One region of the uncultured Pontibacter sp. genome, then DNA from elsewhere that is predicted to be linked to it. Evidence: riboswitches for the same ligand, from Rfam matches in the RefSeq annotation. Region 1 holds a riboswitch; the other holds the start of a gene.
What was found. Region 1 has a riboswitch for thiamine pyrophosphate ahead of Q1A54_RS09235 (methyltransferase domain-containing protein). Riboswitches for the same ligand answer to the same signal wherever they lie in the genome.
Positions count from the first base shown of each region.

Region 2: another riboswitch for thiamine pyrophosphate. It lies ahead of Q1A54_RS02585 (TonB-dependent receptor); the one in region 1 lies ahead of Q1A54_RS09235 (methyltransferase domain-containing protein).

Region 1 covers NZ_CANNAI010000003.1:27,780-32,798, forward strand. Annotated here, with positions in the region: gene Q1A54_RS09230 (AIR synthase-related protein) at 1-366, opposite strand, end outside; gene Q1A54_RS09235 (methyltransferase domain-containing protein) at 363-1,088, opposite strand; TPP riboswitch at 1,164-1,268, opposite strand; gene Q1A54_RS09240 (DUF2911 domain-containing protein) at 1,442-2,320, shown strand; gene Q1A54_RS09245 (bifunctional 2-polyprenyl-6-hydroxyphenol methylase/3-demethylubiquinol 3-O-methyltransferase UbiG) at 2,403-3,320, shown strand; gene Q1A54_RS09250 (sodium:solute symporter) at 3,761-5,019, opposite strand, start outside.
Region 2 covers NZ_CANNAI010000001.1:527,965-532,983, forward strand. Annotated here, with positions in the region: gene pnuC (nicotinamide riboside transporter PnuC) at 1-215, shown strand, start outside; gene Q1A54_RS02565 (hypothetical protein) at 362-538, shown strand; gene Q1A54_RS02570 (ATP-binding protein) at 1,184-1,705, shown strand; gene Q1A54_RS02575 (aldose 1-epimerase family protein) at 1,720-2,595, shown strand; gene Q1A54_RS02580 (hypothetical protein) at 2,662-2,910, opposite strand; TPP riboswitch at 3,143-3,240, shown strand; gene Q1A54_RS02585 (TonB-dependent receptor) at 3,303-5,019, shown strand, end outside.

The sequences.
Region 1 (5,019 bases):
GCCAATGTCCTGACAGTATTGATGGATATAATGCCAGTATTCTTTGAATGACTCCAGCGACAGGCTCGTAGGCAGGTTTAGAACGAATTGCGCATACATAGGTGCAAAACCAGTAGAGGCCATGTCATTCGCCAGCAGGTGCACTGATAGCCAGGCTGATTCTTGAAGCCCGATAGAAGGTATAAGCGAAAGCGGATCGCTGGAAACTGCCATTCCCAGGTTGTTGCCCAGGTTGATGACAGCAGTGTCGACGCCGAACTGTGGGCCTACCTGCACCTCTTCCCGTTGTGCCCCGCTTTGTGGTAGCAGCACGTCTTTAAACGTGCCGGCGGCTACCTTTCCAGATTTGTCTTCGAAGGCGCTCATATCACATCATTTAAGCACACATACATCCCGAAGAAATCTCCATAGGGTTGCTGCCACTGCTGCACCGGAAACCATTCAGGCAACCCAGTAGCGTTCCACTCAATGGTATAGTCTCTGTCGTGCAGGGCTTCGGCTATTACAGCCTTCAGTTTGCTTGGCGTATAAAAGGTGGCCGTCACGTAGAAAGGGTTCTTGCCGAACATCTCCTGTACCCTCCTTCTCACCACTTTGGGAGAGTTGCGGTTCATCATGCCGAACACAATGCCATATTTACCCACACGGGCCGCCTCCCGGATTACCTTGACCGGATCTTTGTAGTACTCAAAAGTAGTAATGAATGCCAGGGCATGAAAGGTGTGGTCTTTAAAAGGCATGTGATGCGAGTCGGCCAGCACCAGATCGCCGTCGAACAGGTGCACGCCCTGCCCCAGCATGAAGGGCGAGATGTCGCCACCGCTGGCCTCAATGCCGATCTCTTTCCACCAGCGGGTGAAGCGGGTAGTGCCGCAGCCAAACTCCAGCAGGGTCTTGACGCGCTCGTCTTTCTTGATCAGCTGCCCGATCACTTTCTTCTGCCATACCTCAGCACGCTTATAGCGGCCTTCGTACCACAGTTCATAGGTGTCGGTGTGATCACGGTTAAAAAACCACTCCTCACGGCCCTGCCACTTGCGCAGGTCGCGTGTTACCAGGTCAAATTTTTGTTGTTGCAGATTACTCACAGCAGGTATTTTAGGGTTATAAAATAGCCTGACTGTACAAAGCAGATAGGAATAAAGGGCAGCACCTCACTCAGGCGCTAAAATCGGTTACATTTCCTACGCTGGCATTATCCAGATCAGGTAGCGGGTATCATCTCAGCCGGGCAGCTGTTACACTGCCAAGCACCCCGTGTACATAGGCGAAGGTACAGAATATAATCAGAAAAGAAACTCAGCTCAGGGCAAAACTTTTTTTGCATGCAAGCAGTTTGTAGCAATGCCAGCCGCCATTTACCCTGCAGAATCCACTGGTTTAATTGCGGGATTTTCTGTAATATTACCTCCTGAAACCCCTTTGAAATAAATATAAAACCATGAAAAAGATCTTATTCAGCATGCTTATGTCAGCGGCGCTGCTAGGCGGTACAGCCGTGACAGTTCAGGCCCAGCAACAAGGTATAGCCATGCCGGCAGCTAGCCCGCTTTCCAGCGTGACGCAGGAAGTAGGCCTTAGCAAGGTAACCGTAACCTATTCCCGCCCATCTATGAAAGGCCGCTCAGTATACGGCGGCGACATTGTTCCTTTCGGTAAGGTATGGCGCACAGGAGCCAACAACTCTACCACGCTTAATTTCAGCGACGACGTAACCATCCAGGGCAAAAAAGTGCCTGCCGGTGAGTATGCGCTGCTAACCATTCCGAATCAGAACGAGTGGACTGTCATTTTGTACAAAGACACCAAACTTGGTGGAAACGTAGCTCAGTATAAGCAGGAAAACGATCAGCTGCGCTTCACCGTGAAGCCACAGACCAACCCTAGAACCGTTGAAACTTTCACCATCAACTTCGCAAATCTGAAAGCGAATGCTGCTGACCTGGAAATTCTGTGGGACAAGACAGTTGTCAGCTTCACCATTGAAGCTGAAGTAGACAGCAAAGTAATGGCCCAGATTCAGGAGCGAGTGCTGAATGGTAAGGATGTGTCGCCTAGCCTGTATGCAGCCGCCGCCAACTATTACGCCGATAATAACAAAGACATGAAGCAGGCATTGGAATGGATGAAAAAAGCCAACGCCAACGAGCCAAGGTTCTGGAACCTGCACGCTCAGGCCAAGATGCAGGCCAAGCTGAAAGACTACAAAGGCGCCGTAAAAACTGCTGAGCAATCAATCGAGCTGGCCAAAAAGGCAAACAACGATGACTATGTGCGTATGAATGAAAAAGCCATAGCTGAGTGGAAGAAAATGAAGTAAGCACCTAGCTGCCTACTCACTACCGAAAGCCTCTGCTCTGGCAGGGGCTTACTTTTTTAGCATACCTAATAATCTATACCTGTTGGAAGAGAAAAAACATTCAGAAGATCACCTGGGTCCGGCCCGTGAATATTGGTGGAACGACGATTACCTGGAGCTGCTTGCTCACCGGTTGCACCTGGACTATACCGGCTCGCTGGTGGATATCGGTTGCGGCAAAGGCATGATGGGCTTTATGTTCTCGCGGCACATGCCACCGGGCGCCAAGGTATACGGCATCGATTTTGAGCCGGAGTACATCGAGGAAGCGAAGCAGAAAGCCCAAAGCATCTACCTGCACAATGACATCTCCTACGACTTCCGGGTGGGCAACGCCTCCAACATTCCCCTACCCGACAACCTGGCGGACATTACCCTCTGCCAGACCTTGCTGATCCATGTGAAAGACCCGAGACAGGTGATCGATGAGATGATCCGGATTACAAAGCCGGGCGGCTGGGTGCTGGCGCTGGAACCGAACAACCTCGTGCCCAACCTGATGTTCGACCGCTACGGCGAAACGGATTTTGATGTGGAAAGCACCCTCGAAGTGCTGGAAATAAAGCTGCGCATCGAGAAGGGCAAGAAAAGGCTCGGCGAGGGTTTTAACTCACTCGGCGACGTTATACCTGACTTATACCTGAAAGCGGGTCTCGAAAACATCAAGGTGTGGATTTCCGACAAAGCCCTCTCGATCATTCCGCCTTACGATACGCAGGAGAAGATGCTGCGTGTAGAACAGATGCTGCAGTGGATCGACTCCGACTCTATGGGCTATGACTACCAGGATAACCTGAATTACTTTATGGCGGGCGGCGGCGACAAAGACAAGTTTGACGCTTATTGGCAACGGCTGCTTTACAACAAGATTGCGCTTAAGCAAAGGCTGCTGAATGAAGAGTATGTATCAGCTGGCGGTAGCCTGGTTTATATTGTGGCGGGGCAGAAGCCGCGATATTAACTTATACCTGATAATTGGTGTTATGGCGCGAGCGTCCTCGCTTGTGTCGGGTATAGTGGGGCCTCTGGCCCAGGTATAAGTATAGCTGCGGCTATTGCAGGTATAGCAAATGATACTGTTTATCGCTTCGCCTGTGCGGCGGGCACCTTTTCGCCTTGGCCAGGCGGGCCTCACTTTTTTCCTTGATGGGGGTAGGGGCCCTCGATAAAGAAAAAATCGAGGGCCCCTACCCCACTCGCTGAACGCTCCTGACAGGGGCCCCCCTTCACCCCCAACAGTGGAGCGCCGCAAAGCGCACATGGCAATGCTGCTTGTTTCATAGCCAGCGTGCGAGTTAGTCTTACTATACCTGCCAGTGGTTTATCTCATTTAGCTGAATTAGCCTGATTCTTTCGCAATTACGCTGCCCCAATAATTAGTCCTCAAAAGAGTAATCTGTATTACGCATACAATCTGTCATCCTTCTGGCCTATAAAGAACTGAAGGATCGCTCCGAATACCACTACTGCAACACAGCCAATCACATTGAACCAGAGGAAGGCAATATCGGTGTAGAAGTGGCAGTACAGCACTACTGCTTCAGCTAGCAGTGCGGCAATGAACACGGCGTGCCCTTTGATGAACTTCACATAGAAGGCCACCAGGAAGATGCCCAGTATAGTGCCATAGAAAATCGAGCCGATAATGTTAACAGCCTGGATCAGGTTGTCGAGCAGGGAGGCGTAGGTTGCGAAAATAATTGCTAGCGTACCCCAGGCTGCGGTGAAAAGGCGGGAGGCCCGCAGGTAGTGGAAGTTGTCTTTGTCCTTTTTGACAGAGCGCTTGTAGATGTCTACTACCGTAGTGGAGGCCAGCGCATTGAGCTCGGAGGCCGTGGAGGACATGGCAGCTGAGAAGATCACAGCCAGCAGCAAACCCACCAGTCCGGCGGGCAGGTATTTCATTACAAAGGAGATGAACACATAGTCTGTATCCTTGGTCTCAGCATCAGGCGTGGCTTTGGCAATCAGCGACTTCACCTCGGTGCGTACCGCCTTGGAGGCATCGGTTATACCTTGCACCTCAGCTTGGGCAGCAGCAATGGCACTTTCATCGTCGGTGCGTAGCGCGGCGACCAAACCGTGCACCGCTTCCTGTTTTTGGTTGAACAAGGTGGTGTGCTGCGCTTCAAGTGCTTCCATTTCCGGGGCAAACTCGGTGGCGTACACCTTGTCTTTAGCGGCTTCGTTGAAGAAGAGCGGCGGCTGGTTGAATTGGTAGAACACAAACACCATTACGCCGATAAACAGGATGATAAACTGCATCGGTATCTTGAGCAAGCCATTGAACAGCAGCCCCAGCCGACTCTCCCCTACCGATTTGCCTCCCAGATAACGGGCCACCTGGCTTTGGTCGGTGCCGAAGTAGGAAAGCGACAGGAAAAGCCCCCCTGTTAAACCAGACCAGAAATTATACCTGTCGTTCCAGTCGAAGGAGAAGTCCACTACGTTCATTTTGCCCATCTTACCTGCCACAGCCACAGCATCACCAAAAGACACGCTCTCAGGCAGGTAGTGCACCACCATAAAACCGGCTACCAGCATACCGCCCATCATCACAGCCATTTGCTGTTTCTGTGTAACGCTCACCGCTTTGGTACCACCCGACACAGTATAGATGATCACGAGTATACCGATCAGCAGGTTGGTTACTGTTAAAT
Region 2 (5,019 bases), on a different contig from region 1:
TGAGTCTGATGGCCTACTGGCTTATGGCCAAAAAGCGCCTGGAGAACTGGTTGGTGTGGCTGGCAGTGGATGTAGTGTACGTGGGAGTTTACACTTATAAGGAGCTATACCTGACAGCTTTTCTGTATTTTATTTTCCTGATTCTGGCCACAATAGGCTATCTGGACTGGAAACGGGACATGGAAAAGGAAGCTGTAGCTCATGTTACAAAGTGATTGTTAGAAATGTCCTGTTTTATGTTTCTATCTTATGCAGTCATGGCATGGTATGTGCCGTACATGAGTGTAGCTGAGGCAATCGTTGAATTTTAGTGCGCCAAAGTATGCGAGTACCTATGTTCCACGCTACAACGACACTATGTATGAAGAACCACAAGATTGAATTGCCGGACGAACTCAAGTATGAGAACCGTATGAAATGGGGCTACGAGTCTCCGGACGAAAGCCCCAAGCGCCTGCTGCTATGTCAGCACGGCGATAGGCACCCCAAAGAGGTGGAGGTGTATAATTTCTATGATTATAGCTTCACTGAGAATTAAGTATTTGCCTGTATTAACTGTCCAGGCTGTAGTATAAAAAAAGGATACATAATCTATGTATCCTTTTTTTATACTTTGATTGCATCAGATCGTTCTATGGATTTGGTTTGTATCATTGCTTACCCTCCGCATATACCCGTCTACCTACTATGATATGTAGTAAACTATAAATAGCAAAAATCTACCTGTTTTTTAAAGTTTTAATAGTGTATTAGGTTAAAGTTCAGTTAGCTAATGGGTGATTAAAGGGTTGCCGTCTGCAAACTAATATAAAACTGTCTCTACCTCTCCTTGCTTATCCTATAAGCTATTGGTGAATGCGCTCGTATCGCTAGAATCTGATCTCAGATTAACGAATGCTCAAAATCGGTTAAACCAACTATGTAAAACGCACACTACCTGTAATGTTGATTTATAATTGAGATGGAGAGGTGGATAGTGATGGATTTAAATATAGTCGGTGCATACAAGCTTAATCAGTAAATCAGACAAAATAACGGTAAAAGATAAACTACTTAAAAAGGAATAGCAGTAGAAGGCTGTTAAATATAACTGCCGCGAGTGGGACCAATCCTGCTGGCGGCAGTTTTTTTATGGCAGGCCCTGTGATGGCGACTTTCAGCATAATTGCCCTACCTTTGCGGTATGCTGAAAGTCGCCATCACAGGGCCTGAGTCTACGGGTAAATCTACGCTGTCGCAGCAGTTGGCCGCGCACTACAACACAGTGTGGGTGCCGGAGTATGCACGCACCTATATCGAAGATTTGGCTAGGCCCTATACCTTGCAAGACCTTGAGGAGATCGCCAAAGGGCAATTGGCTTTGGAGGCACAGGTGCAGCAGGAGGCAGGCCGCATTTTGTTCTCTGATACCGACCTGCTGGTGATCAAAATCTGGAGTGAGCATGCCTTTGGGCAGTGCCCTGACTGGGTGCTTCAAAAACTAAAAGAGCAGGATTATAACCTTTACCTGCTGATGGGCGTTGATTTGCCGTGGGAGCCTGATCCGCAGCGAGAGCATCCGCATTTGCGCCAGTACTTTTATGATTGGTACAAACGAGAGTTGGAGGCGCTGCAAGTGCCCTATCTGGAGATCAGCGGACAGCACGAAGACCGGCTCGAAAAGGCAATCGGGCGTGTCGATGCATTGCTCCGGCAACATACCTAAACCTATACCTGACCATGCTATACTATTTGCAGAATTATAACTTTAAGGTGGGCGTCGAGAGCAAAGGCGCCGAGTTGCAGCATTTCATCAAGTTGGATGAACAGCTGGAGCTTATCTGGCAGGCCGATCCGGCAATCTGGGCGAGCCATGCTCCCAATCTATTCCCGATCGTGGGGGAACTGCCTGAGGGTACCTATACCTACGAGGACGAGATTTTCGCCTTGAAGCGGCATGGGTTTGCGCGGCACAAGGAGTTTAAGCTGATAGAGCAGGAGGAAGATAAGTTGGTGTTCGAGCTTGATGACGATGAAGAAACCTACAAGGTATACCCCTTCAAGTTCAGACTCCTGATCGCTTACAAACTGGAGAATAACAAGCTGTCAGTAACGTACCAGGTATTTAACCGCGACAGCAAGGGCATGTACTTTTCCATTGGCGGCCATCCGGGTTTCAATGTGCCGCTTTACGCTGGGGAGCGCTACGAAGATTACTTTATCGAGTTTGAGAAAGAGGAAACGCTGCACCGCTACCTGCTGACCGATGATGGCCTGCAGAGTGGCGACACAGAAAAGGTATTGGAGCATGATCGGGTGCTACCTCTCAAGCACAGTTATTTCGATAAGGATGCATTGGTGTTCAAGAACCTGAATTCTGATAAGCTTTCCTTGGGGAGCCGCACTAACCAGCGGCGCATCGAGATGACGTTCGAAGGTTTTCCATACCTGGGCATTTGGGCAAAGCCGGGGCCATCGCCTTATGTGTGCATCGAGCCCTGGTGTGGTATTGCGGGTCGTGACGGGGAGTCTGGGGAAATCGATAAAAAGGAGGGCATCAATCTGCTCAGTCCCAAGCATGTATTTGAGCGCACCTTTACCTTAGAAGTCTTATAGTCAAATTGAAAGAACTTCAATCAAAAAGTCCCCTGCTGTATTTTTCGAGCAGGGGACTTTTTGTTTTCATTGCAGGGAAGGTTCCGGAAACTTGGGAACCTTGATGCGTCTCAGGTCATATTGCGGTTCATAATCATTGATGGGCAATGATATGCCGGGTGGCAGGTCCAGATCTGGCAGATCGTCGCCTAGTGGCTCGCCTCCATCGTCATCATTATCAGTAGAGGAAGACCCTCTGAATTTTTTGCGTGGAGCGAAAGCGTAATATGCCAGTATCGTTAGCAGTGCTAAAGTATACAGTAAGCTGATCATCATCACATTTCTTCTTAAACTCTAAAATTGGTTCAGCCGGCCTATTTTCCTGGCAATTCCTACTTGGTATGAGCGGGTGCTTGAAAATGTGCCTTGTATTGTTTTCAACGTAGTTTGCCCGCATGTGGTTATCGGCTTTTGTTAAAATAAAATTGCACTTAACTACTTGATACAGTGGGTTAGCCATAAATTGCCTTAGTCCGTTTTGTTTTCACAGAAAATCAGCCATACCTTTACAGCAGTTTAGGGGTGCCTTATAACAACGGGCTGAGATCATACCCATTGAACCTGATCCGGGTAATGCCGGCGAAGGGAAAAACGCGGGGAAACAATGTAGCAGGCTGCCGGCCCCAGGCAGGTCTGTATGTTTCAACTTATTCTTTTCTTACACACCAATGAAAAAATTACTGATTGTGATGGCAGTCGTACTGTTGCCATTGCAGTTGCTTGCTCAGTACCAACTGAGCGGCTACGTAACCGATGCTGCCAAAAACGAAGCGCTGGCGGGAGCCACCGTTGTACTGGCTGGCAGCAACCAAGTCACCGTATCTGGCCAGGATGGCCGTTTTCAATTTCAAAATCTGCCGGAAGGCGAGTATACCCTGCAGGTTTCTTATCTGGGCTATAACAAAGCCAGCAGACAAATCAGGCTGATTGTTGACACCAGCGTGAACATGGCGCTGCAACCGGCTAGTGTAAGCACTGGTGAAGTGCTCGTGTCGTCTACCCGGGCCAATGAGCGAACAGGTACTACTTTCACGAACGTGACGCGCGAAGAGATAGCCGAGCGCAACTTCGGTCAGGATCTGCCATACCTGTTGGAGCAAGTGCCCTCCGTCGTGGTAAACTCTGACGCCGGCGCTGGCGTAGGCTATACCGGTATTCGCATTCGTGGCTCCGATATCACGCGCATCAACGTAACCGTGAATGGTATACCTGTCAACGACTCCGAAAGCCACGGTACCTTCTTTGTGAACATGCCGGATTTTGCCTCTTCAGTGGAGGACATGCAGGTGCAGCGCGGTGTGGGTACATCCACCAACGGTGCAGGTGCCTTCGGAGCAAGCATCAACATTCAAACCCAAAAGGTGCGCCGCGAGGCTTATGCCGAAACCGATAACAGCTACGGCTCTTTTAATACCTGGAAGAACAATGTGCGCTTCGGAACGGGCCTGATCAACGGCAAATTCGCTTTTGATGGCCGTCTGTCACGCATCAAGTCGGACGGCTACATCGACCGTGCTTTTTCTGATCTGAAATCTATGTACTTCTCGGGTGGCTACTATGGCGATAAGACGACAGTGAAGTTTGTGACTTTCTCAGGGCAGGAGCAAACCTATCAGGCTTGGTATGGTACACCGGAAGCGCTGGTATACGGCAACGAAGCTGACCTGCAGGCCTACATCGACCGCAACGGTATCACAGGTCGTGATCTCGAAAACCTGCGCTCCGCCGGCCGCCGGTATAATTACTATACCTACGACAACGAAACCGACAACTACCAGCAGGACCACTACCAGCTGCACCTGTCGCATGACTTCTCGCCGGAGCTGACTTTCTCCGGAGCGCTGCACTATACCTATGGCCGTGGCTACTACGAGCAGTTCCGAAACAACGACCGCCTCTCCAACTATGGCTTACCCAATGTGCAGATCGGAGATCAGACCATCAGCCGTACCGACCTGATCCGCCGTCGCTGGCTCGATAACCACTTCTTTGGTGCCACTTATGCCTTCCAGTATGATCCGTCAGCCAGGCTAAGCGCTACACTGGGCGGTGCCGTCAACAGGTACGATGGCGACCACTTCGGTGAGGTGATCTGGGCACGCTATGCCTCGACATCCAACATCCGTGACCGCTACTACGACAACAATGCGGTGAAGACGGATTTCAACATCTTCGGTAAACTCACTTATAGCCTGACGGATCAGCTGAGTCTGTTTGGCGACATGCAGGTGCGCACGATCAACTATACCTTCGAGGGTATCGATAACAACTTCGAGAACCTGGAGCAGGAGGTGGATTATACCTTCTACAACCCGAAAGCAGGTATAAGCTACGAAATTAAGCCGGGACATCAACTATACGCCTCTTATGCCATAGGAAACCGCG